Regions from separate parts of the Bradyrhizobium sp. USDA 4541 genome, predicted to be linked through region 2. Evidence: riboswitches for the same ligand, from Rfam matches in the RefSeq annotation. Region 2 holds a riboswitch; each other region holds the start of a gene.

Region 1 (5,062 bases), 1.0 Mb from region 2:
TCCTGACCTGTCCCTTGCACCGGAAGCAGGACGCGCGGGGCTCCTGATCCTGCGCTCCTTCGGAAAGTTTTACGGACTTGCCGGCTTGCGGCTCGGCTTCGCGATCGGCAGCGAGGCGGACATCGCCGCGCTTGCCGCGATGGCGGGCCCTTGGCCGGTTTCGGGAGCAGCAATCGCGATCGGGCGGCGCGCGTTGCTCGATCACGACTGGGCAACGGCGACGGCTGCGCGGCTCGCGGACGACTGCGTCAGGCTCGATGCAGTAGCGCGATCGCAGGGCTGGACGCTGGTCGGCGGCACGTTGCTGTTCCGGCTCTACGAGACCGGCGAAGCATTGGCTGCGCAGGAGAAACTTGCGCGTGCGCAGATCTGGCCGCGGGTCTTCCAGCAGAAACCGGGATGGCTGCGCCTCGGCTTGCCGGGCAGTGAGGCCGAGTGGTCGCGCCTTTCCGCCGTGTTGTCGCGCTGATTGCGACGGCGCTGCGCTCCCTCTCCCCGTTCTTACGGGGAGAGGGCTGGGGTGAGGGGCCGCATCCGCATATTCGGCGACAGCTGCGGTTGCGGAGACTCCCCCTCACCCGGAACGCATCTAGCGATGCGTTCCGACCTCTCCCCGCACGCGGGGCGAGGTGAGAAGGAATCATCTCGCTTTAACGCGCCAGCGCGAGCAGGCCTTCGACATCGAGATGGGTCTCGATGTGCCCGGCGAGCGCGTCGAGCGCGCTCTCGACCCTGGCGCCGTAAGTCTGATCCGCCGCGGGGATGTCGAGCTGTGCAAGGAACGCCTTGCGAAATTCGTCCGAGGCGAACAGGCCGTGCAGATAGCTGCCGTGAACGCGCCCGTCTGCGGAGACCGCGCCCTCAGCCGTACCGTCGAGTGATGCAAAGGGCCGCGCGCGATCCGGCCCGTCGGTGCGCCCGATATGGATTTCATAGGCGCTGATCGGTTGGCTGGTCGCGGCATGCACCGCGCTGGAGCGCGTCAGCGTCTTCTGTTCGGTCATGGTGGTCGCGACATCGAGCAGCCCGAGCCCGCGCGTTTCGCCGGCAGGACCTTCGATCCCATCGGGGTCGGCGACGCTGTGTCCAAGCATCTGGTATCCGCCGCACAGGCCGAGGACATGGCCGCCGCGGCGATGATGCGCGAGGAGGTCGATGTCCCAGCCTTGCGCGCGCAGGAAGGCGAGATCGCCGCGGGTCGATTTCGAGCCGGGCAGGATGACGAGCTTCGCATCACCCGGGATGGCTTCGCCCGGACGTACCATCACGAGATCGACGCCGGGCTCGAGCTTCAGCGGATCGAGGTCGTCGAAATTGGCAATCCGCGACAGCGCAAGGAACGCGATCTTGCACTGGCCGGGCTTGCGCGCCTCGCCGAGCCCGAGCGCATCTTCGGCCGGAAGCTCGCCGGCGCGGACGAACCAGGGCAGCACGCCAAATCCGCGCCAGGTGGTGCGCTCTTCGATCAAGCGATAGCCGTCATCGAACAGCGACGGATCGCCGCGGAATTTGTTGATGACGAAGCCCTGGATCATCGCCGCATCGTCAGGGTCGATCACCGTCTTGATGCCGACGAGCTGCGCGATCACGCCGCCGCGGTCGATGTCGCCGACCAGCACCACAGGCACGTCGGCTTTGCGCGCAAAACCCATATTGGCGATATCGGACTTGCGTAAGTTAACCTCGGCGGGACTGCCGGCGCCCTCGACCAGCACCAGATCGGCGCGCTGCTTCAGGCGCGCAAAACTCTCCAGCACCGCGCCCATCAGCGATGGTTTCATGCCGGCATATTCGCGCGCGCGTGCGGTGGCGATCCGTTTGCCGTGCACGATGACCTGGGCGCCGACATCGGTCTCGGGCTTCAGCAGCACCGGGTTCATGTCGGTGTGCGGCTCGACGCCGGCGGCGAGCGCCTGCAACGCCTGTGCGCGGCCGATCTCGCCGCCATCGACGGTCACGGCGGCGTTGTTCGACATGTTCTGCGGCTTGAACGGCAGCACGCGCAGGCCGCGCCGTCTCGCGGCGCGGGCGAGGCCGGCGACGATGAGCGATTTGCCCACGTCCGAGCCGGCTCCCTGGATCATCAATGCGCGCGCCATCGTGACGCCCGTCAGAACTCGACGCCCGGCTGGGCCTTGATGCCGGAGCGGAACGGATGCTTTACCAGCGTCATCTCGGTGACGAGATCGGCAATCTCGATTAGCTCCTCCTTGGCGTTGCGCCCGGTGAGCACGACATGGGTCATCGGCGGCTTCGACGTGGTCAGGAAGTCGACGACATCGGCGATCGCGAGGTAGTCGTAGCGTAGCGCGATGTTGATCTCGTCGAGCACGACCATGCGCAGGCTCGGGTCTGCGATCAGCTGCTTGGCCTTTTCCCAGCCGGCTTGCGCTGCCGCGATGTCGCGGGCGCGATCCTGCGTCTCCCAGGTAAAGCCTTCGCCCATGGCGTGAAATTGACAGAGATCGCCGAAATGCCCGGTGAGCAGGCGGCGCTCGCCGGTATCCCAGGCGCCCTTGATGAACTGCACCACGGCGCAGGGAAAGCCGTGCGCCACACAGCGCACGATCATGCCGAACGCGGAGGACGATTTTCCTTTGCCGGCGCCGGTATGAACGATGATCAGGCCCTTTTCACCGCTCTTGGTCGCCATGATGCGGTCGCGGGCGGCCTTCTTTTTCGCCATCTTGTCCGCGTGGCGCGCATCCGGCGAAAGATCGGTGCCGAGGGCGCCGTCTTCAGCGTCCTTTCCATCAGAAGTCATCACATTCCTTCGGCTTGACAAGTGCGAGGCTTGGACGAATGGTGGTCCTGCGTTGGTTCCTGTCCTACGACAGGCGAAGAGGGAATGCGATAGGGCTCCGCTAAATCGGGCCCGAAGCGCAGCCGCCCCCGCGACCGTGACCGGAGAGATGCCCAAGCCACTGATTCCATACGGAGTCGGGAAGGTGGGCATCGAAGGGTAAAACCTGCTCCGCAAGCCGGGAGACCTGCCAACGCAGCATGTTGTGAAACCGGCGGACGGGGTGTTCCGCGACGGGGAACGAACCTGTCCAAAATCGGTTCGTGTGCCTCATCGCTTCCCGCTGTCAATCCAGGAAGGGCGATGAGCGTTACACTTCATGTCTGCATCACCTGCCGCGCCGGCCAGACGCCGGCGGAAGGTGAGCTCGCGCCCGGTGCACGCCTGCATGCCGCGCTTGTCGAGGCCGGCGTGCCTGATGACGTCAATCTGGTTCCCGTCGCATGCCTGTCGGCCTGCAGCCAGGGTTGCTCGGTCGCGCTCAGCGCGCCGGGGCGCTGGTCCTATGTCTACGGCCGACTGTCCGCTGATAATGCCGCGGATGTGATCGCCGGTGCCTCCGCCTATGCGGCGGCGCCCGACGGCATCGTGCCGTGGCGCAGCCGTCCGGAAATCTTCCGCAAGCAATCGCTCGCCCGCATTCCACCTCTTCCCGTCGTGCCGGAGGCCGCAGAATGACCACACTCGCCAAAATTCCGGTCACCGTCGTGACCGGCTTTCTCGGCTCCGGCAAGACGACACTGATCCAGCATCTGATCCGCAATGCCAACGGCAAGAAGCTCGCGGTGCTGGTCAACGAATTCGGCAGCGAAGGCGTCGACGGCGACATCCTGAAGTCGTGCGCCGACGCCAATTGTCCGGCCGAGAACATCGTCGAACTCGCCAATGGCTGTATCTGCTGCACCGTCGCCGACGATTTCATCCCGGCGATGGAGCAGTTGCTGGCGCGGAACGTGAAGCCCGATCACATCGTGATCGAAACTTCCGGGCTCGCGCTGCCGAAGCCGCTGCTGAAAGCGTTCGACTGGCCGGAGATCCGTTCGCGGATCACGGTCGACGGCGTGATCGCGCTCGCCGACGCCGAGGCCGTCGCCGCCGGCCGTTTTGCGCCTGATCCGGCCGCGGTGGATGCGCAGCGTGCGGCGGACGACAATCTCGACCACGAGACGCCGCTGTCGGAAGTGTTCGAGGACCAGATCGCATGTGCCGATATCGTGCTGCTGACCAAGGCGGACCTCGCGGGGGCGGAGGGGATCAAGGCAGCGAAAGAGGTGATCGCGGCCGAGATGCCGCGCGAGGTGCCGATGTTGCCCGTCGTCGACGGCACGATCGACGCGCGCGTGATCCTCGGGCTCGGGGCGGCGGCGGAAAGCGATCTCGCGGCGCGGCCGTCGCATCACGATGGCGAGGAGGAACACGAGCACGACGATTTCAATTCCGTCGTGATCGATCTTCCGGAAGTTTCGGATGTCGACGCGCTGGTCGCCTCGATCAAGGGGCTGGCGCGCGAGCAGAACGTGCTGCGCGCCAAGGGCTACATCGCGGTCGAAGGCAAGCCGATGCGGCTGTTGGTGCAATCGGTCGGCGAGCGGGTGCGGCATCAGTTCGACATGCCCTGGGGCGCCCGGGCGCGGCAGTCGAAGCTCGTCGTGATCGGCGAACATGCCGACATCGATGAAGCCGCGATCAGGGCACGGCTTGGTGTCTGATGCACGTCGTCTTCCGCGAGAGCCGCGGCCTTGAGGAGACCGCGACGCCAAGGGACCTCGGCCAGGATCCGGCCGATCTCGTGGTGTTGTCGTTTTCCGACAGCGATCTTGCTGCCTTCGCGGCCGGCTGGCGGCGCGGCCGTGCTGCGCTGCCGTCGCTGCGGCTCGCCAATCTCGCGGAGCTGCGCCATCCGCTGTCGGTCGATACCTATATCGAGCGGACGCTCTCGCACGCCCGCGGCATTCTGGTGCGGCTGATCGGCGGCGAGCCCTATTGGTCATACGGGCTGGCCGCGGTGCATCGGCTGGCGAAGGAGCGCGGCATTGCCCTGGTGGTGCTGCCGGCGGATGGCCGCGACGATCTGCGGCTCGATGAATTCTCGACCTTGCCGGTCTCGACGCTGCGCCGTCTGAAGGTGCTGTGCGACAAGGGCGGCCCGGTTGCCGCGCAGGCCGTGATCGCGCAACTGGCGCTGGCGTCCGGACTCTATGCCGGGCCGGTGGTCGGCGAGATCGATCTTCCCGGGATCGGCGTCTACGATTCCCGGCG
Region 2 (5,062 bases):
GCAAAGAAGAAGGCTATTTCCATTCGCGTCGACGGGGACGCGCTCGACTTCTTCAAGAGCGAAGGCGAAGGCTATCAACGGCGCATCAACGCCGTGCTGCGGTCCTACATGCAGCAAAAGACGAAACCGACGAAGCGCGCGTGATGCGCAATGCTTGGCCGAGCCGCAGGATATATGGACTGCGACAGTCAAGAATGCGTTCACAGGATACCATCCCGCACAACGCTTTACTCAGCATACGCTCTGAATCGCTTGCGATGCGTCGAACAGGTCACTTCCCGAACCCGACACGGTGAGCCGGCTTATGCCTCGGGCCGGAACCGATGTCACGACTGAGAAGCCGGCCCGATTGGCATCCCGCCACTTTCACGCTTGTGTTACGCCAGCGTCGATCCGCTCTCGAACCCAAACAGAGCCTCGAGCCGAAACTCGGCTATTGAGTGGAACCAGACACCGCCGACCCGAGCAGTGCTCGAGTCAATAACAACCAACTTGTACTGGCTGTGCTCAACGGTTCCTTCGCATCTTCCCGTATAGTCACGCTGATCGAGCGGCCTCAAAGCGCCGCCGATTGCACATAGGTTCGGCCGAGATTCGACCGTTGGGCGTCACCACCCTCATTGCTCTAGTCGATAAACCTTGTGAAAGTGCTCATCAGCGACAAACCTTGGTGTAGTTTTCCGATACTCGATTACACCGGGCGCATACCCCGGCATAATTGAGCTACACTGAGCCGTGCTTTAGCTTGGGTTCAGATTTACGGCGAATGTCCTCGCCGGCGATCGGACCATCGGCTGTCCTCCCTCCTCCGATGGAAGTCGGCGATGCGTCAGCGTCGCTTCCTCTCAGACTTGACTTTCGCCCGGTCTGCTAACGCGGCCGGGCTTTTTTATGCTCATCCAAAGCTCCGTCCAGACGATCGAGAGCGCAGGTGAATAGAAGCGGATCAGCTTCCGCAAGGAGAGAGAGAGAGAGAGAGAGAGAGAGAGAGAGAGAGCCAAGTGCAGGATCAGTGGCTTGGCCGATCAGATGCTGCGCGCAGTTCGCGGGCGGCGGCGACCATGTTGACCAGCGCCGGGCGAACCTCCTCCCATTTGCGCGTCTTCAGACCACAGTCCGGATTTACCCAGAGCTGCGAATCCTGCAACCGCTGCCGAGCCAATGCGATCAGCTCCTTCATTTCCCCTGCCTCGGGAATGCGGGGAGAGTGGATGTCATATACGCCCGGCCCGATTTGATTGGGATATTTGTAGTTCCTGAACGCGTCGAGCAGCTCCATCTTCGAGCGCGACGTTTCGATCGAGATGACATCCGCGTCCATTGCAGCAATCGCATCGATGATGTCATTGAACTCCGAGTAGCACATATGCGTATGAATCTGCGTTCGATCAGCAACGCCCGATGAGCAGATGCGGAAGCTATCCCCGGCCCACTCAAGATAGGCCGCCCACTCCGATCGACGCAAGGGTAATCCTTCGCGGAGTGCAGCTTCGTCGATCTGAATCATGGTCGCCCCGGCTGTCTCGAGATCGCGCACTTCGTCTCGGATCGCGAGCGCAATCTGGCGGCAGACCTCGCCTCTTGGAATATCATCGCGAACAAACGACCAGTTCAAGATCGTTACCGGTCCGGTCAACATTGCCTTCACCGGCTTGCCGGTCAGTGACTGCGCGTAGCGCCACCAGTCGACGGTGATCGGCTTTGGCCGCAAAACATCTCCGAATAGGATCGGTGGCCTGACACAGCGCGAGCCATAGGATTGCACCCAACCATTCCTGGTAAATGCGAAGCCGGCGAGTTGCTCGCCGAAGTACTGCACCATATCATTGCGCTCAAACTCGCCATGTACGAGGACGTCCAGACCGATGTCCTCTTGCCAGCGTATAGCGCGCGCAGTCTCCTCCTTGAGGAATTTGTCATATTGCTCGTCGCTGATCGCGCCTCGCGCGTGTGCCGCACGGGCATTACGGACCTCTATAGTCTGCGGGAACGATCCGATCGTCGTGGTAGGAAAAGCCGGTAGTGCGAAGCGCTTGCGTTGGATCTCGGCACGACGGACAAATGGGCTGGCGCGCCGGCGCATGGTTTGGTCGATAGCTTTCATCCGCACAGCGAGATTGGCATCACGAATCTTCGGCGAAGTTCGGCGGGCGGTCGCGGCACGTTGCGATTCCGCAACAGCTTCCGCAACGTTCTGGTCACCTGCGAGCGCTTGCGCCAGGATCGCAAGCTCACGCATCTTCTGAACCGAGAAAGCAAGCCAGCTCTTGACATCGGAAGCGAGCCCGATCTCGAGTTCAACATCGACCGGCACATGAAGCAGCGAGCAGGATGGAGCGATCTGGACACGGTGCCTGTCTAGCTTCGCAACGGCGGGCTCCAGCTGCTGGCGGAGTACCGACAGATCCGACCGCCACACATTTCGTCCGTCGATGACACCAAGCGACATGATGAGATCGCGTCGGCGGGCAGCTATAATCCGCTCCAACAGCTTCGGCGCGCGAACTAGATCCGCATGCAGTCCGGCAACGGGCATGTTCAACGCCGTATCCAGATTGTCGCCGAGATCGCCAAAATAGCTGGCGACCATGATCTTGACGTCAGGGGCCTCCGTGGTGAGCCGGTCATAGGCGTGCAGCAAAGATTTTCGCGAATCCTCATCCAAATCAAGGGCCAGGCAGGGCTCGTCGCATTGAACCCAGTCTGCTCCCCGTTTGGCCAGTTCTTGCAGAACCTCGACATAGACCGGTATCAGGTCATCCAGGAGCGACAGGGGCCGGAACGCAGGATCCGCACTCTTGCCAAGCTTCAAGAATGTGACCGGCCCGATCAGGACAGGGCGGGTCTGGAACCCAAGGGCCTTGGCTTCCTCGTACTCCTCGACAGGCTTGCGAGAGGACAGCCGGAACGTCTGTCCCCGATGAAATTCAGGGACCATGTAGTGGTAGTTGGTGTCGAACCACTTGGTCATCTCCTGTGCGGGCGCGCCATATCCGCCCGATCCGTGGCTGCAACTCGCAGTCTGGCGGTCCCACTGTGAACCGCGGGCCATCTCGAAGTACGTCTTGAGTGAAACCGGTTCGGTTTTCGAGGCGTAGATTTCCGGGATGGCACCAACCATGACGGAGGTGTCGAGCACCTGGTCGTACAACGAGAAATCGTTGGACGGAATGACGGTGACACCGAGGGATCTTTGGCGAGCCCAGTTCGCAGCACGCAGGCCAGCTGCGTCCTCGAGCAATTGCTGTTCGCTGATTGCGCCGGCCCAGTAACTTTCGAGCGCGCGTTTGAGCTCGCGCCTCGGACCGATCCGAGGCGTTCCAAGCGTAGCAACCGGAAGGGAGAGAAGAGACATAGCGCTAACCCCGTAGTTGGGGGCAAAGGCCATGGCGGACGCAAGCAGGATCGCCCGAGCGGCGGCTGCTTGGCGCACCACCGGGACACCCCGCCCGTGGACGTATATTGGTCGAGGCAGGTCTCCTGGCTCGCGGGTCATCGCCGCTGTCCGGCCTTCCCGAAGCCGCACCGGCTTCAGTGACATTGTTGGACAGCGGCTCGCCGCTTACAGTTGCGGGGGCAGCGCCGGCCTGTTCACCGGCTTCCCTCTTAGCTCCGGATCCAGCAGGACCGGAGAACCTCTACGATTTGAATTATCGGCAACAGACCTCTTCCGTCAACCTCTCAGATGACTCTCTCACGTCAATGCTGCCATCGGTGACTCAAATGGCCATTTAACGTCGAAAGTTGACCACGACTGGAAGCTCTCTCCAATATATGTGCCGAAAGAATTGTCGAAGGCGCAAGTCGCGGCGCTTCCAGCGTGCCGGCGTCCTGGCTCTCGACAGCCAAGAACCGCCGCCAGGGGCAAAACAGCTGCACAAGCTTCATCAGCATACCCGGCGCGCATGTTGATCTACGAGCCAACCAATACTGGTAGGCGACTTGCGGCCTCCGATGCCGATAATACTCGGGCACGCACATCGATTCGCCTCAACGAACGCTGGGAGGCCCGCAATGAAGAAAATGGCTGTTTGGAGCGCGGTCGGCGTCTTTGCTGTCACCGTCTTTGCGATCGGCCTATTCGGGTGATTGGTGAAAGCGTTCATGAATCAACCCGACAGACAGATGCTCTCGAGAATGTTGAGCAACGCGAGAGGAAATTAGCGCGACTTGATCGTTTCTCGCTTGCCGGCCGCCGCGACTGGAAACAGCGGCTCATCCGACCATGAATGCGTAGCCGAGGCCGCTGGACGATTGACAAGATCGAACCATCGTGCGCGTAGGCAGAAACGCGCGCGCCATATCATTTGCCTGCCTGACGACGCGCTTCCGAACGATTCCGCGCGCCCGGCGGTGACGAGCGACTTTTGCTTATCGTCAATTACGAGCCGATAGAGATCGGCTGATAGAGATCGCAGGGCGTTCGGGTGAGCACACCGGACCGGACGGTCCAACAGCTTTCAAAGGTGCCTCCCGATTTCTCATCCGTAAATCGGCAGCGGCCTTCGCCTGCGCCTCGAAGATCTGTGCGACAAAAGCTGAACCGGCCTACGCGGATCGGCGGAATGGAAACATAGAAACGAATGCAGGTCGGAAAGCGGACAAATACTGCACAAATCCGGCGCGATTTGCCGGCTATTTCCTGGCACGAAGGATGCAAGCTCAAGGGTGCCCAGGCTTCTCCTCTTGGGCAGGTCCAGCACAGCAAATTGAGGTTGTGGCTGGCCCACTGAAGTTAGCGGCGCGTGACATCGAGGGGACAGCGCCTGCTCGCGCGGGACATCGGCAGGCGCCCGTGTCACGTTGCCGCTAACTTCTTCCAATCGAGGATAGCATTGAAGGCTGCCCGCTTTGACGTGTGGATGAAAAACCGATGGTTCGGCCGTTATGAAGAGAATGTCTGCAAGAGGCTTGCTCTGTCTCTGTCAATCGCTGATTTTCCTTGCTGGGCTGGTTGCGACGGGCAACGCGGCGCGAGCCGGCGAAAGCGCGCTCGTCGAACGAGTCAAGTCAAACTGGCGAACGCAAGACGGTGAGACAATCGAGCACATTGTCTCCAAAG
Region 3 (5,062 bases), 380 kb from region 2:
GCAGAAAGCCATCTGTACCGTTCATGCGGTCGGCGATTTCGCTAAATATCCGGCCTTCGAACAGATCTTCGTACTCGTCGCGCAAAAGATTCCCAAGGACATGACGCCGCTCAAAATCCATGCAGCACAAAGTAACATCGCCGTTTGGAAGAAGGACATTCCGATGTTGCTGTTTCCCATTGCATGTCAGGGTGCCGGCGATCGGCTGCCGCGGGGTGATCATTTTCGGATCTATATGTCCTCGCCTGCTACTCAGCGGCCGCAAGCGTTGCAGCTTTTTGGCGGGGATTACATCGGATAGATCAGGATGGATTTTACCCAGGATCACAAATTGAATCGAGGGAATGTTTGCCTCAATCAGTCGGCGCATGACATTGATGTAGTTTTTTCCGACGAGGCGGCTGTTCATATAAGTGCCGTCGTCGGGAACGTGCACGACGAAAGTCTTGAACCGGAGCATTTGCAGGCGTCGAACGTCAGTCCCGTTCATTCCAACAAGGGTCGTGAAGATCCGGACGTCGTGGCCGCGTGCGTAAGCATGCTCAACCATCGTGCTGCAATGCGGATGCAACCAGGGTTCCGAATATCCGGAAAAACTAATGCCAGTAGCTGTCGGTACGCGTGAGAGACATTGCTTGAAATCCTGAACACCCAGATGCTTGGCTTGGGATACGGGCCTTTGGCGATCTGCAAACTTGTCCTGGGAGCAATAAGAACATCTGACGATGCAGCCGGTGGTCGTGGTTATCTCCAATACCCGATGGCCGGGCTCAACCACACGCAACTCTTGTAAGACCCTAGGGTATGCCGTCATGTATCTGGTCCTTTCAGGTGCCGGAGCAGGCAATTGCCGCAGATCGAGCGCAGCTAACGCGGCGTCGCGCCTTGCCTGAAACGATCGCAACCGGAGTTTGGACGTTGGGCGAGATGCCTTGAATGAAGCCCGTGCTTTGCCACGCTGGTTTCGACAACAGGGTACAGGAGGACCAGTCCGGCGCTCCTCTCTCTGGGTGTCGATTGCCGCCTACCACCATGTCTGCGCCTAGCATCCTCCTTTCCTCCAGAAACACGTCAGCTCGACAGCTCTTGATGTTGTCGAGGAGAGCCGCAAATAGGGCTCCGGGAGGTGCTCGATCCTGAGGACCACATCATCTCCGTGTCGCCGGACCGAGCAGTCAATCGCCGACATGGGACCGCCCAGAGGCGACATACGTTGTTCCGATCGCGTCCGAAATGCCAAGCTTGTTTGCCAAACAGTCGTGGCTTGCGCCGAATCCTGCAACATGACGTCGGGTACGATTCAAGCGCGTCGGGCGTGATCCAGCACGGCCCTGGAGGCTTTCGCGTGTTGCGAAGATTGCTCTGGGGCGCGATGAGAGGCGCGACGATCCGGAAATCCTGATGGACGCGGCCGAGTAGGACCAACCTGGCTTCTTTGGGCACCGAACAGTAGGCGAAGCCTTTATCGGCAGATCGCGAGAATGGGCCAGACAATTGGTTCGCTACAAACATGCACCGGGCACGTGCCGAATTGATCAGAAGGGCGGCGACCTAGATGCGCCGCGACCAAATCGATCTGCTATGCGCGCCGAACAGCAGCTATACTAGCTAGAAAGATATTGACAAGGCGATCTCGGTGGGACGCGCCGCCGCGGACTTGCTCCTTCATTGTGAGACAAGGCTTGCGCCGACGGTAAATTCACGAAGGGAGCCGGTTTCGTCGCGCTTACAGCGGCTTAGCCGCTGCGAGCTCGATGAGCTTTCGTGTTCTTCAGGGCCGTCAGCCGTTCGAGCAGCGAGATCGCACGGGGAGCGTCGTGTGTCGAGGAGCTGACTGCGTCGGCTACGTCCATGATAGCTTTCCAGCGCCTTAGACACGATTTCATCTGGATCGTTGACGCTGATAGCTTCGAAGATCTTGAGCTGAAGATCCGCTCATACTCATCGGAACGGAAAAAAACGGTCTCAGAGCCTTTGGTAGGATCTACGTTCCAGATCAGCATAGACTGATGAATGGTCGGCCGGATTTCTGGATTGATTTGCCTGAACAGCCACAGGTGGACGTATATGGATAGCGGAACATACCGGTGCTCGGCGTCGGCCACTCCATTCATTGACTTCGCGGTGTCCTCTTCTGACTTGATGTACCCCAAACGAGACTTGACGAATCTCGGCAAGTGACGCCTAGATGTAGATCTGTCATGGTTCTTCCATCCTTTATCTTGTAGGACAGGAAGCTAAGAGGGAACCCGGTGCGCCGAACGGCTACTCCGGGGCTGCCCCCGCAACTGTAAGCGGTGAGCGGTTGTCATCATGGGCCACTGGCGCAGAAACGCGCCGGGAAGGTCGACAGCCGCAGCGACCCGCAAGCCAGGAGACCTGCCGCGACAGAACAAACGTCCTCGGGCGGGGTGCCCCGGTGGAGCGCTTGCACTGAGGGACGTTTGTCTCCTGCAAGTCGTCCGTGGCCCCGGCTCCAAACATCGCGGGGTTGCCGATGTCGCCGTCTTTTGATTTCGATCAGCAGGGTCATCTCGTTACACCATCCAGTGTGCGGGCAGCGCAAGCACAGGCAGCGCTTGCCCCGCTTCAGCGGTCTGTTGCGCCGCCTCCATCGCTGGCCCCGCTGCCGCGTCCCCTCGCGCCAGCTCCAAAGCCGTCCGACCTTGCACTTGATCGATCGCGCGACAGCCTCCTGACATCGTTCGGCAAGCTGACATTGACCGACCGTTATCTGCTCGCGGGCGAAGGCGTCCAGGACATGTTTGCGCGGGTATCGTGCGCGTTTGCGGACGATGTTGCACATGCTCAGCGTCTATATGATGCAATGTCCCGACTGTGGTTCATGCCGGCGACGCCGGTGCTCTCGAATGGCGGCAGCTTGCGTGGTCTACCCATTTCATGCTTCCTCAATTCGGTCTCGGATTCGCTCGAAGGTATTGTCGGCGCCTGGAACGAGAACGTCTGGCTTGCCTCCAACGGCGGCGGCATCGGTACCTACTGGGGGAATGTTCGCTCGATCGGCGAGAAGGTTAAGGGCGGTGTCACCTCGGGCATCATCCCGTTTATCCACGTCATGGACGGCCTGACGCTGGCGATCAGTCAAGGCTCGTTGCGGCGCGGCTCGGCGGCAGTCTATCTCGATGTCCAACATCCCGAGATAGAGGAGTTCCTTGAGATCCGGAAGGCGTCCGGCGACTTCAATCGTAAGAGCCTCAACCTGCATCACGGCATCAACGTTACTGACGAATTTATGCATGCCGTGCGAGCCGGGACAGCGTTCGCGCTTCGCAGTCCAAAGACCAGCGAAATGGTTCGCGAGATCGACGCTCGCCAGCTGTGGCAACGTATCCTCGAGAACCGGCTGCAGACCGGCGAGCCTTATCTCTTGTTCATCGACACCGTGAACCGCGCCCTTCCCAAGCACCAGCGCGACCTCGGCCTCAAGGTCTCGACCTCCAATTTGTGCAGCGAAATTACCCTGCCGACCGGCATCGATCATCGCGACGAGGAGCGCACCGCGGTGTGCTGTCTCTCATCGCTCAATCTCGAGACATGGGACCGGTGGAGCGAGGAGCCGGGCTTCATCGAAGACATCATGCGTTTCCTTGACAACGTGCTCACCCACTTCATCACGGTGGCGCCGGAGGGCATGAGGCGTGCCCGCTATGCTGCCCTACGCGAGCGCTCCGTCGGCCTAGGCGTCATGGGCTTCCACTCGTTCCTTCAGGCCAAGGGCATTCCGATGGAGAGCGTCCTGGCCAAGTCGTTCAATCTGAACATGTTCCGGAAAATCCGGCGGGATGCCGACGCGGCGTCGGTGACGCTCGCTCGCGAGCGCGGCCCTTGCCCGGATGCGCTGGAACGCGGCGTGATGGCGCGATTCAGCCATAAGATCGCAATTGCGCCGACCGCCTCGATCAGCATTATCTGCGGCGGCACGAGCGCTTGCATCGAGCCAGTCCCGGCCAACATTTACACCCATAAGACATTGTCTGGCGCCATCTCGGTGCGCAATCCGCATCTCGCCAGGGTACTCACGGCCAAGGGCGCCAACACCCCGGCGATATGGCAGTCGATCATAGCGCACGAGGGATCGGTCGCTCATCTCGACATCCTCTCGGAGCACGAGAAAGCGATCTTTCGCACCGCTTTCGAGATTGACCAGCGCTGGATCATCGAGCTCGCCGCCGACCGCGCGCCGTTCATCTGCCAGAGTCAATCGATCAACCTCTATCTGGCGGCCGACGTCGATAAGTGGGATCTCCATATGCTGCATTGGACGGCATGGGAGCGCGGATTGAAAAGCCTCTATTACTGCCGTTCGAAGTCGATCTCGCGCGCAGCGTTCGCCGGCAAAATCAGCGGCCGTGACGAGGCGGAACGACCGCAGCCGCAGCGCACCGACTATGAGGAGTGCCTTGCATGTCAGTGATTGACCTCTCGGCTGTCGATCCGCGCACGTTGATCGGCAAGGGACGGGTCGGCCTCCTGGACTCGACCGGAAGCTATGACGTTGATCGCTATGGCTGGGCTTACGAGTTCTGGAAGCGTCAGCAGCAGACCCATTGGATGGGCGAGGAGGTTCCGCTCGGCTCCGACCTCAAGGATTGGGCGTCGGATCGTGTCACTGCCAACGAGCGCGCGCTGCTCACCCAGATATTCCGCTTCTTCACTCAATCGGACATCGAGGTCGGTGACAATTATCTCAAACGCTACATCCCGATTTTCCAGCCGCTCACCGTGCAGATGATGATGGCTGCCTTCACCAATATGGAGACCGTCCATATTGACGCCTATGCGTTGTTGCTCAAGACGCTTGGCATGCCCAAGGCCGAGTTCGAGGCATTCCGCGGCTATGCGCAGATGCGCGCCAAGGCTGACTACATGCACGAATTCGGCGTCCATACTGTGGCCGACGTCGCTCGCACCCTGGCCATGTTCGGTGCCTTTACTGAAGGCATGGCTTTGTTCGCGAGCTTTGCCATGCTGCTTAACTTTCCGCGGCACAACAAGATGAACGGCATGGGACAAATCGTAAGCTGGTCAGTGCGCGACGAGA
Region 4 (5,062 bases), 6.4 Mb from region 2:
CTCCCCCGTAAGCGGGAGAGGTGAACTGAGCTTGTGGTGAGGCCGTGGCCACATCAGACGTCCGCCCACGGCACGATGACGGCTTCGCGCTGAAATTCGGCGCGATAGGCGCTGACCCGGAACACGCTGGCGAGGACGCTCTCCGACAGTGCCTCGACAGGCGCGCCTTGCGCTGCCAGCCGCCCCTCCGCGAGCACCAGCACATGATCGGCGAAGCGCGCGGCGAGTCCCAGGTCATGCGTCACCACGATCACCAGCACACCGGCATCGGCGACGTTGCGCAGCTTCTGCATCACGTCGATCTGGTGGCGTGGATCGAGCGAGGCGGTCGGCTCGTCGGCGAGGATCACCGGCGCCTCCACCGCGAGCACCCGGGCCAGCGCGACGCGGCTGCGCTCGCCGCCGGAGAGTTCGGTGACGCGGCGATCGCTGAACTCAGTGACGTCGACCGCTTGCATCGCGCGCAGCACCGCCTCCATATCCGTCTGCGACAGCCGCGCCGGATCGGTCGCGCCGTGCGGATAGCGGCCGAGCGCGACGATGTCGCGCGCCGGCAGCGGCCAGTGCACCATGTGCCCCTGCGGCAGATAGGCGAAACGCTTCGCGCGCTCGCGCAGCGGCAGCGACGCCAGCGGATCGCCGCCGATCCGGATCTCGCCGCCCGACGAAATCAGCCCGGCCAGTGCACGCAGCAGCGTGGTCTTGCCGGCGCCGTTCGGGCCGACCAGCGCGACCAGATGGCCCGACGGCAGCGACAGCGAGACATCGTGCAGCACCTTGCGGCTGCCGAGCGAGGCATTGAGCGCCGCGGCGGAGAGCAGCGTCATGCCACGCCTCCGCCGAGCGCGCGGCGCTCGCGCATGATCAGATAGAGGAAGAACGGCACGCCGATGATCGAGGTCAGCACGCCGACCTTGATGTCCGAGGTTGAAGGAATGATGCGCACCGCGATGTCGGCGGCGAGCAGCAGCGCCGAGCCGGTGAGCGCGCTCGGCACCAAGAGCCGCGCCGGATCGTGACCGATCACGGGACGCATCAGATGCGGCGCGACGAGGCCGATGAAACCGATCGTGCCGGTGACTGCGACCGCGCCGCCGACGCCGAGCGCCACGCCCGTGATCACGAAGAGCCGCAACCGCCCGACGTCGACGCCGAGGCTCTGCGCCGCCTCCTCGCCAAGCGTCAGCGCGCGGAAGGCGCTCGCCTGGCTGAGCAGGATGGCGGCGCCCGCGACGATGAAGGGCAGCGCCAGCGCCACGTGCTGGAAGCTGCGGTCCTCCAGCGAGCCGAGCAGCCAGAACGCGATCTCCAGCACCACAAACGGATTGCTCGAGAGATTCATCACCAGTGCGGTCGCGGCTCCCGCAAAGCTCGAGATCGCGAGCCCAGCGAGGATCAGGATCAACAGCCCGGCATTGCGGCCGGCGATCGCAAGCAGCGCGAACACCGAGCCGAACGCGGCGATGATCGCCACCACCGGCAGCGCGTAGGAGCGCACATCGGCGAGGCCCAGCGCGATCACCAGCACCGCGCCGAACGCCGCCGATTGCGGCGCGCCGAATAGCGACGGCGAGGCCAGCGGATTGCGCAGCAGCCCTTGCAGCGCCGCACCGGACAGCCCGAGAATGCCGCCGATCGCAAATGCCAGGATGGTGCGCGGCAGGCGGATCTCGCGCACGATCACCTGCGCCACATCGCTGCTGCCGCCGAACAGCGCCTCGACCACCGCGAGCGGCGACAGCCGCACCGGCCCGATGCCGAGCGAGAGCACGCACAACAGGACCACGAGCGCGAGCAGCGCCGCCGTGGCGCCCCACCGGCGCCGCGCCGCGACCTCGGCCGCCAAGGCAAAATCCTGCACGCTCATCGGATCCATGCTCTTACAGCGATCGCCGTGGCAGACAAGCGACACTCGACAAAAACCGTGGCCGCGCGGCCGCCGCCCGACTTCCGCCGGATTGACTTTGCTACCCGGCCGAACCCTAGATGAACATGACGGTTCTTTCATGAGATGAAAAGGGAATGCGGTACGGGGAAACTTCCCCAACGCCGCGGCTGCCCCCGCAACTGTATGCGGTGAATCCTTCGTCACAGGCCACTGGGAATCTCGGTCCTGGGAAGGCGACGAAGGGTAACGACCCGCGAGCCAGGAGACCTGCCGTCAGCCGTGGTCACACGCGATGCTGCCGGTCGGGGAGTACAGGCATGAGCTTCACCTGATGCTGTGAGCACGATGGTGAGACTGGTTCGCGGTGACGTGCCACTGACGTTGCCGAGGCCTTGCTTATGTTCTCCTTCCCTTTCCATCGGCGGCGCCGCGCGCTTCTGCTCGCGTCGACGATGATCGCGCCGGCGACGATGCTCGCGCCGGCATTCCTTGTCTCCGCAGCGCGGGCGCAGGAGGCACCCGCTCCCGATCAGCTGCCGGCGATCGAAGTCACCAAGCCGGGCGACCAGAACGTCACGCGCGCCAGGCCGGCCGCTGACGAAGCGCCGGCGCCGCGACGCCCGGCGCCGGGCACCTCGCAAGGCAACAATACAGGCAGCGGAGCCGGATCGGGCACGATAGGGACCGGTGTGGCCACCGGAACGGGCGGCACCGGCGGCCGCCAGTTCGCCGGCATTGTCGGCACCTCCTCGGCCGTGATCACCGCCGACGACATCGCGCATTCGCCGGTGCAGTCGTTACCCGAGATCCTCGCGCAGGTGCCGGGCGTGCAGCTGCAAACGCCCTATGGCGGACCGAACGGCGCCAAGACGTCGGTCGACCTGCGCGGCTTCGGCGCATTCGCGACCGACAATACGCTGTTCCTGCTCAACGGCCGCCGCCTCAACGACGTCGACAAGGCCGGCTTCGACCTCACCACGATTCCGCTCGATTCGATCGAGCGCATCGAGATCACGCGCGGCAACAGCGGCGCGGTGCTTTACGGCGACAATGCGGTGGGCGGCGTCGTCAACATCATCACCAAGACCGGCGTCGGCGGCCCGCCGACGACGATGCGGGCCGAGGCCGGAGCTGGCTCGTTCAACACCCGCATGGCCGCGGTCTCCGCAGCGCTCAATTCCGGACCGTGGTCCACCTCGTTCTACGGCAATGGCATCAAGTCCGACGGCTACCGCGTCAACAATGCGCTCGACCAGCGCAACGCCGTCGGCAACATCAACTACACGACGCCTGATCTCACCGCCTTCCTGACCGTCACCGGCAGCGACCAGAAGCTCGGCCTACCCGGCGGACGGCTGGTCGATCCGTCGATCGGCGTGAACGAGCTGCTCACCGATCGCCGCGGCGCCGCGACGCCCTTCGACTATGCCAACCAGCAGACCGCCAGCGTCACCGCCGGCTTCACCAAGACGCTGATGAACGGCGTCGACCTCATCGTCGACGGCGGCTGGCGGCAGCGCGAGACGCAGAGCGGCTTCTTCGGCACGATGCCGACCATCAGCTTCGCTTCGACCTACAATGATGCCGCGCTGCAGACCTGGTCGCTGACGCCGCGGCTCAGCGTCAAGAATGTGATGCTGGGCGTGCCGTCGACGATCCTGACCGGCATCGACTATTACGATTCGAGCTTCCGCGAGGCGCGCGGCGCCTATCAGGGCGTCGACCCGTTCCACATCTACAATATCGAGCAGCAGAGCGTGGCCGGCTATTGGCAACATACGCTGGGCCTGTTGCCAACGACCGACATCTCCTACGGCGCGCGCGTCCAGAATACCAGCATCTCGGCGCGCGATCGCTACGACCCGAATGCGCCATTCGCGTTCGACACGCAGGCGGCACCGCTCGACAGCAACGAGACGCAATACGCCCTGCATGTCGGCGCCGAGCATCGCCTGACCGACACCTTCTCGGTGTTCGGCCGCGCGGCGCGCGCGTTCCGCACGCCCGATGTCGACGAGCGCGTCGCATCCGGACCGTCGTTCGATCCGCTGACCTTCGCCCCGATCCCGCAGAATTTCCAGCTCAAGACCCAGACCTCGCAGGATGTCGAGGGCGGCTTCCGGGTCAAGACCAACCTGTTTCAGGTCCAGACCAGCGTCTATCTGATGGATCTCGAGAACGAGATCCATTTCAACCCGGTGCTGTTCTTCAACACCAACCTCGACCCCACCCGCCGCTATGGCTCGGAAACCAGTGCCTCGCTCAAGTTCAGCGATACGGTGACCCTGCGCGGCGGCATGGCGATCACCCGCGCGGTGTTCCGCGAAGGCATCTGGACCGGCAACGACGTGCCGCTGGTGTCGCGCTACACCGGCAATCTCGGCGTCACCTGGAATATCTGGCAGAACTATCTGGTGCTCGACGCCACGGTGCGGGCCTGGAGCTCGCGCATCATGGACAACGATCAGGCCAACACCCAGAGCCGGATTCCCGGCAACGCCACCGCCGATATCAAGCTGAGCGGGCAAGTTGACCGCTTCTTCTGGTCACTGAGCGTGAACAACCTGTTCAACGCGCTCTATTACGACTACGCCATCGCGAGCACGTTCACCGAAGGCCGCTTCTCGGCCTATCCGCTGCCCGGCCGCACCTACATGGTAAAGGCCGGCGCGACGTTTTAGAGCGTGAACCGGTGGGGCGGGTCTGCCCCGCGCACCGTCTCCGAACATTACAAACGCACCGAAACTGGGGTAGAGTTCCGGCAGCTGATTTGACCCGCGCAGGGGAAACGCATGGCCAAGGCCGGGAAGCAGACCAAGGGCGGCACGAAGATCAAGGACAAGACCGACGACAAGTCGAAGAAGCCTCCGCCACCCGCAGCGTTGCAGGACGACGAGTACTATGAGGACGGCGACATCGCCACGCCGAAGCTCGACCGCTACGGCAATGATGACGAGCCGTTGTGAGGCCCGGCGAATATCGATCCACAGATCCTGCGCGCAGTCGCGCGCGGCGGCCTCGTAGCTCGCGAGCTACCGAGCCCGGCTCGTCGTCGCCAAGCAGACATTAGGTCGCAGCGAGGTCATCGGCCGGACCACCCTTCCGGATTGGTTGCCCACCCCCTGGATGCTAGGCTTCGCATGGACGCTGGGTCCTTGCCGGGGGCGGTGCCAT

Evidence for each region. A riboswitch is a leader RNA that binds a small molecule or an ion and turns the genes downstream of it on or off. The one in region 2 is predicted to bind cobalamin.
Region 1: linked by a shared signal. The riboswitch ahead of J2R80_RS35520 (DUF1636 domain-containing protein) and the one ahead of metE (5-methyltetrahydropteroyltriglutamate--homocysteine S-methyltransferase) in region 2 are both predicted to bind cobalamin.
Region 3: linked by a shared signal. The riboswitch ahead of J2R80_RS41325 (ribonucleoside-diphosphate reductase subunit alpha) and the one ahead of metE (5-methyltetrahydropteroyltriglutamate--homocysteine S-methyltransferase) in region 2 are both predicted to bind cobalamin.
Region 4: linked by a shared signal. The riboswitch ahead of J2R80_RS08855 (TonB-dependent receptor) and the one ahead of metE (5-methyltetrahydropteroyltriglutamate--homocysteine S-methyltransferase) in region 2 are both predicted to bind cobalamin.

Annotation. Positions count from the first base shown of each region.
Region 1 covers NZ_JALJZF010000001.1:7,352,830-7,357,891, reverse strand. Annotated here, with positions in the region: gene cobD (threonine-phosphate decarboxylase CobD) at 1-469, shown strand, start outside; gene J2R80_RS35530 (cobyric acid synthase) at 651-2,099, opposite strand; gene cobO (cob(I)yrinic acid a,c-diamide adenosyltransferase) at 2,111-2,764, opposite strand; cobalamin riboswitch at 2,801-3,013, shown strand; gene J2R80_RS35520 (DUF1636 domain-containing protein) at 3,107-3,481, shown strand; gene cobW (cobalamin biosynthesis protein CobW) at 3,478-4,512, shown strand; gene cobN (cobaltochelatase subunit CobN) at 4,512-5,062, shown strand, end outside.
Region 2 covers NZ_JALJZF010000001.1:8,360,775-8,365,836, forward strand. Annotated here, with positions in the region: gene J2R80_RS40005 (BrnA antitoxin family protein) at 1-144, shown strand, start outside; gene metE (5-methyltetrahydropteroyltriglutamate--homocysteine S-methyltransferase) at 1,010-3,355, opposite strand; cobalamin riboswitch at 3,453-3,655, opposite strand; gene J2R80_RS40015 (nodulate formation efficiency C protein) at 4,888-5,062, shown strand, end outside.
Region 3 covers NZ_JALJZF010000001.1:8,744,562-8,749,623, reverse strand. Annotated here, with positions in the region: gene J2R80_RS41330 (radical SAM/SPASM domain-containing protein) at 1-814, opposite strand, end outside; cobalamin riboswitch at 2,186-2,402, shown strand; gene J2R80_RS41325 (ribonucleoside-diphosphate reductase subunit alpha) at 2,498-4,435, shown strand; gene J2R80_RS41320 (ribonucleotide-diphosphate reductase subunit beta) at 4,465-5,062, shown strand, end outside.
Region 4 covers NZ_JALJZF010000001.1:1,914,730-1,919,791, reverse strand. Annotated here, with positions in the region: gene J2R80_RS08865 (ABC transporter ATP-binding protein) at 54-827, opposite strand; gene J2R80_RS08860 (iron ABC transporter permease) at 824-1,867, opposite strand; cobalamin riboswitch at 1,980-2,178, shown strand; gene J2R80_RS08855 (TonB-dependent receptor) at 2,287-4,569, shown strand; gene J2R80_RS08850 (hypothetical protein) at 4,681-4,854, shown strand; gene J2R80_RS08845 (ABC transporter substrate-binding protein) at 5,061-5,062, shown strand, end outside.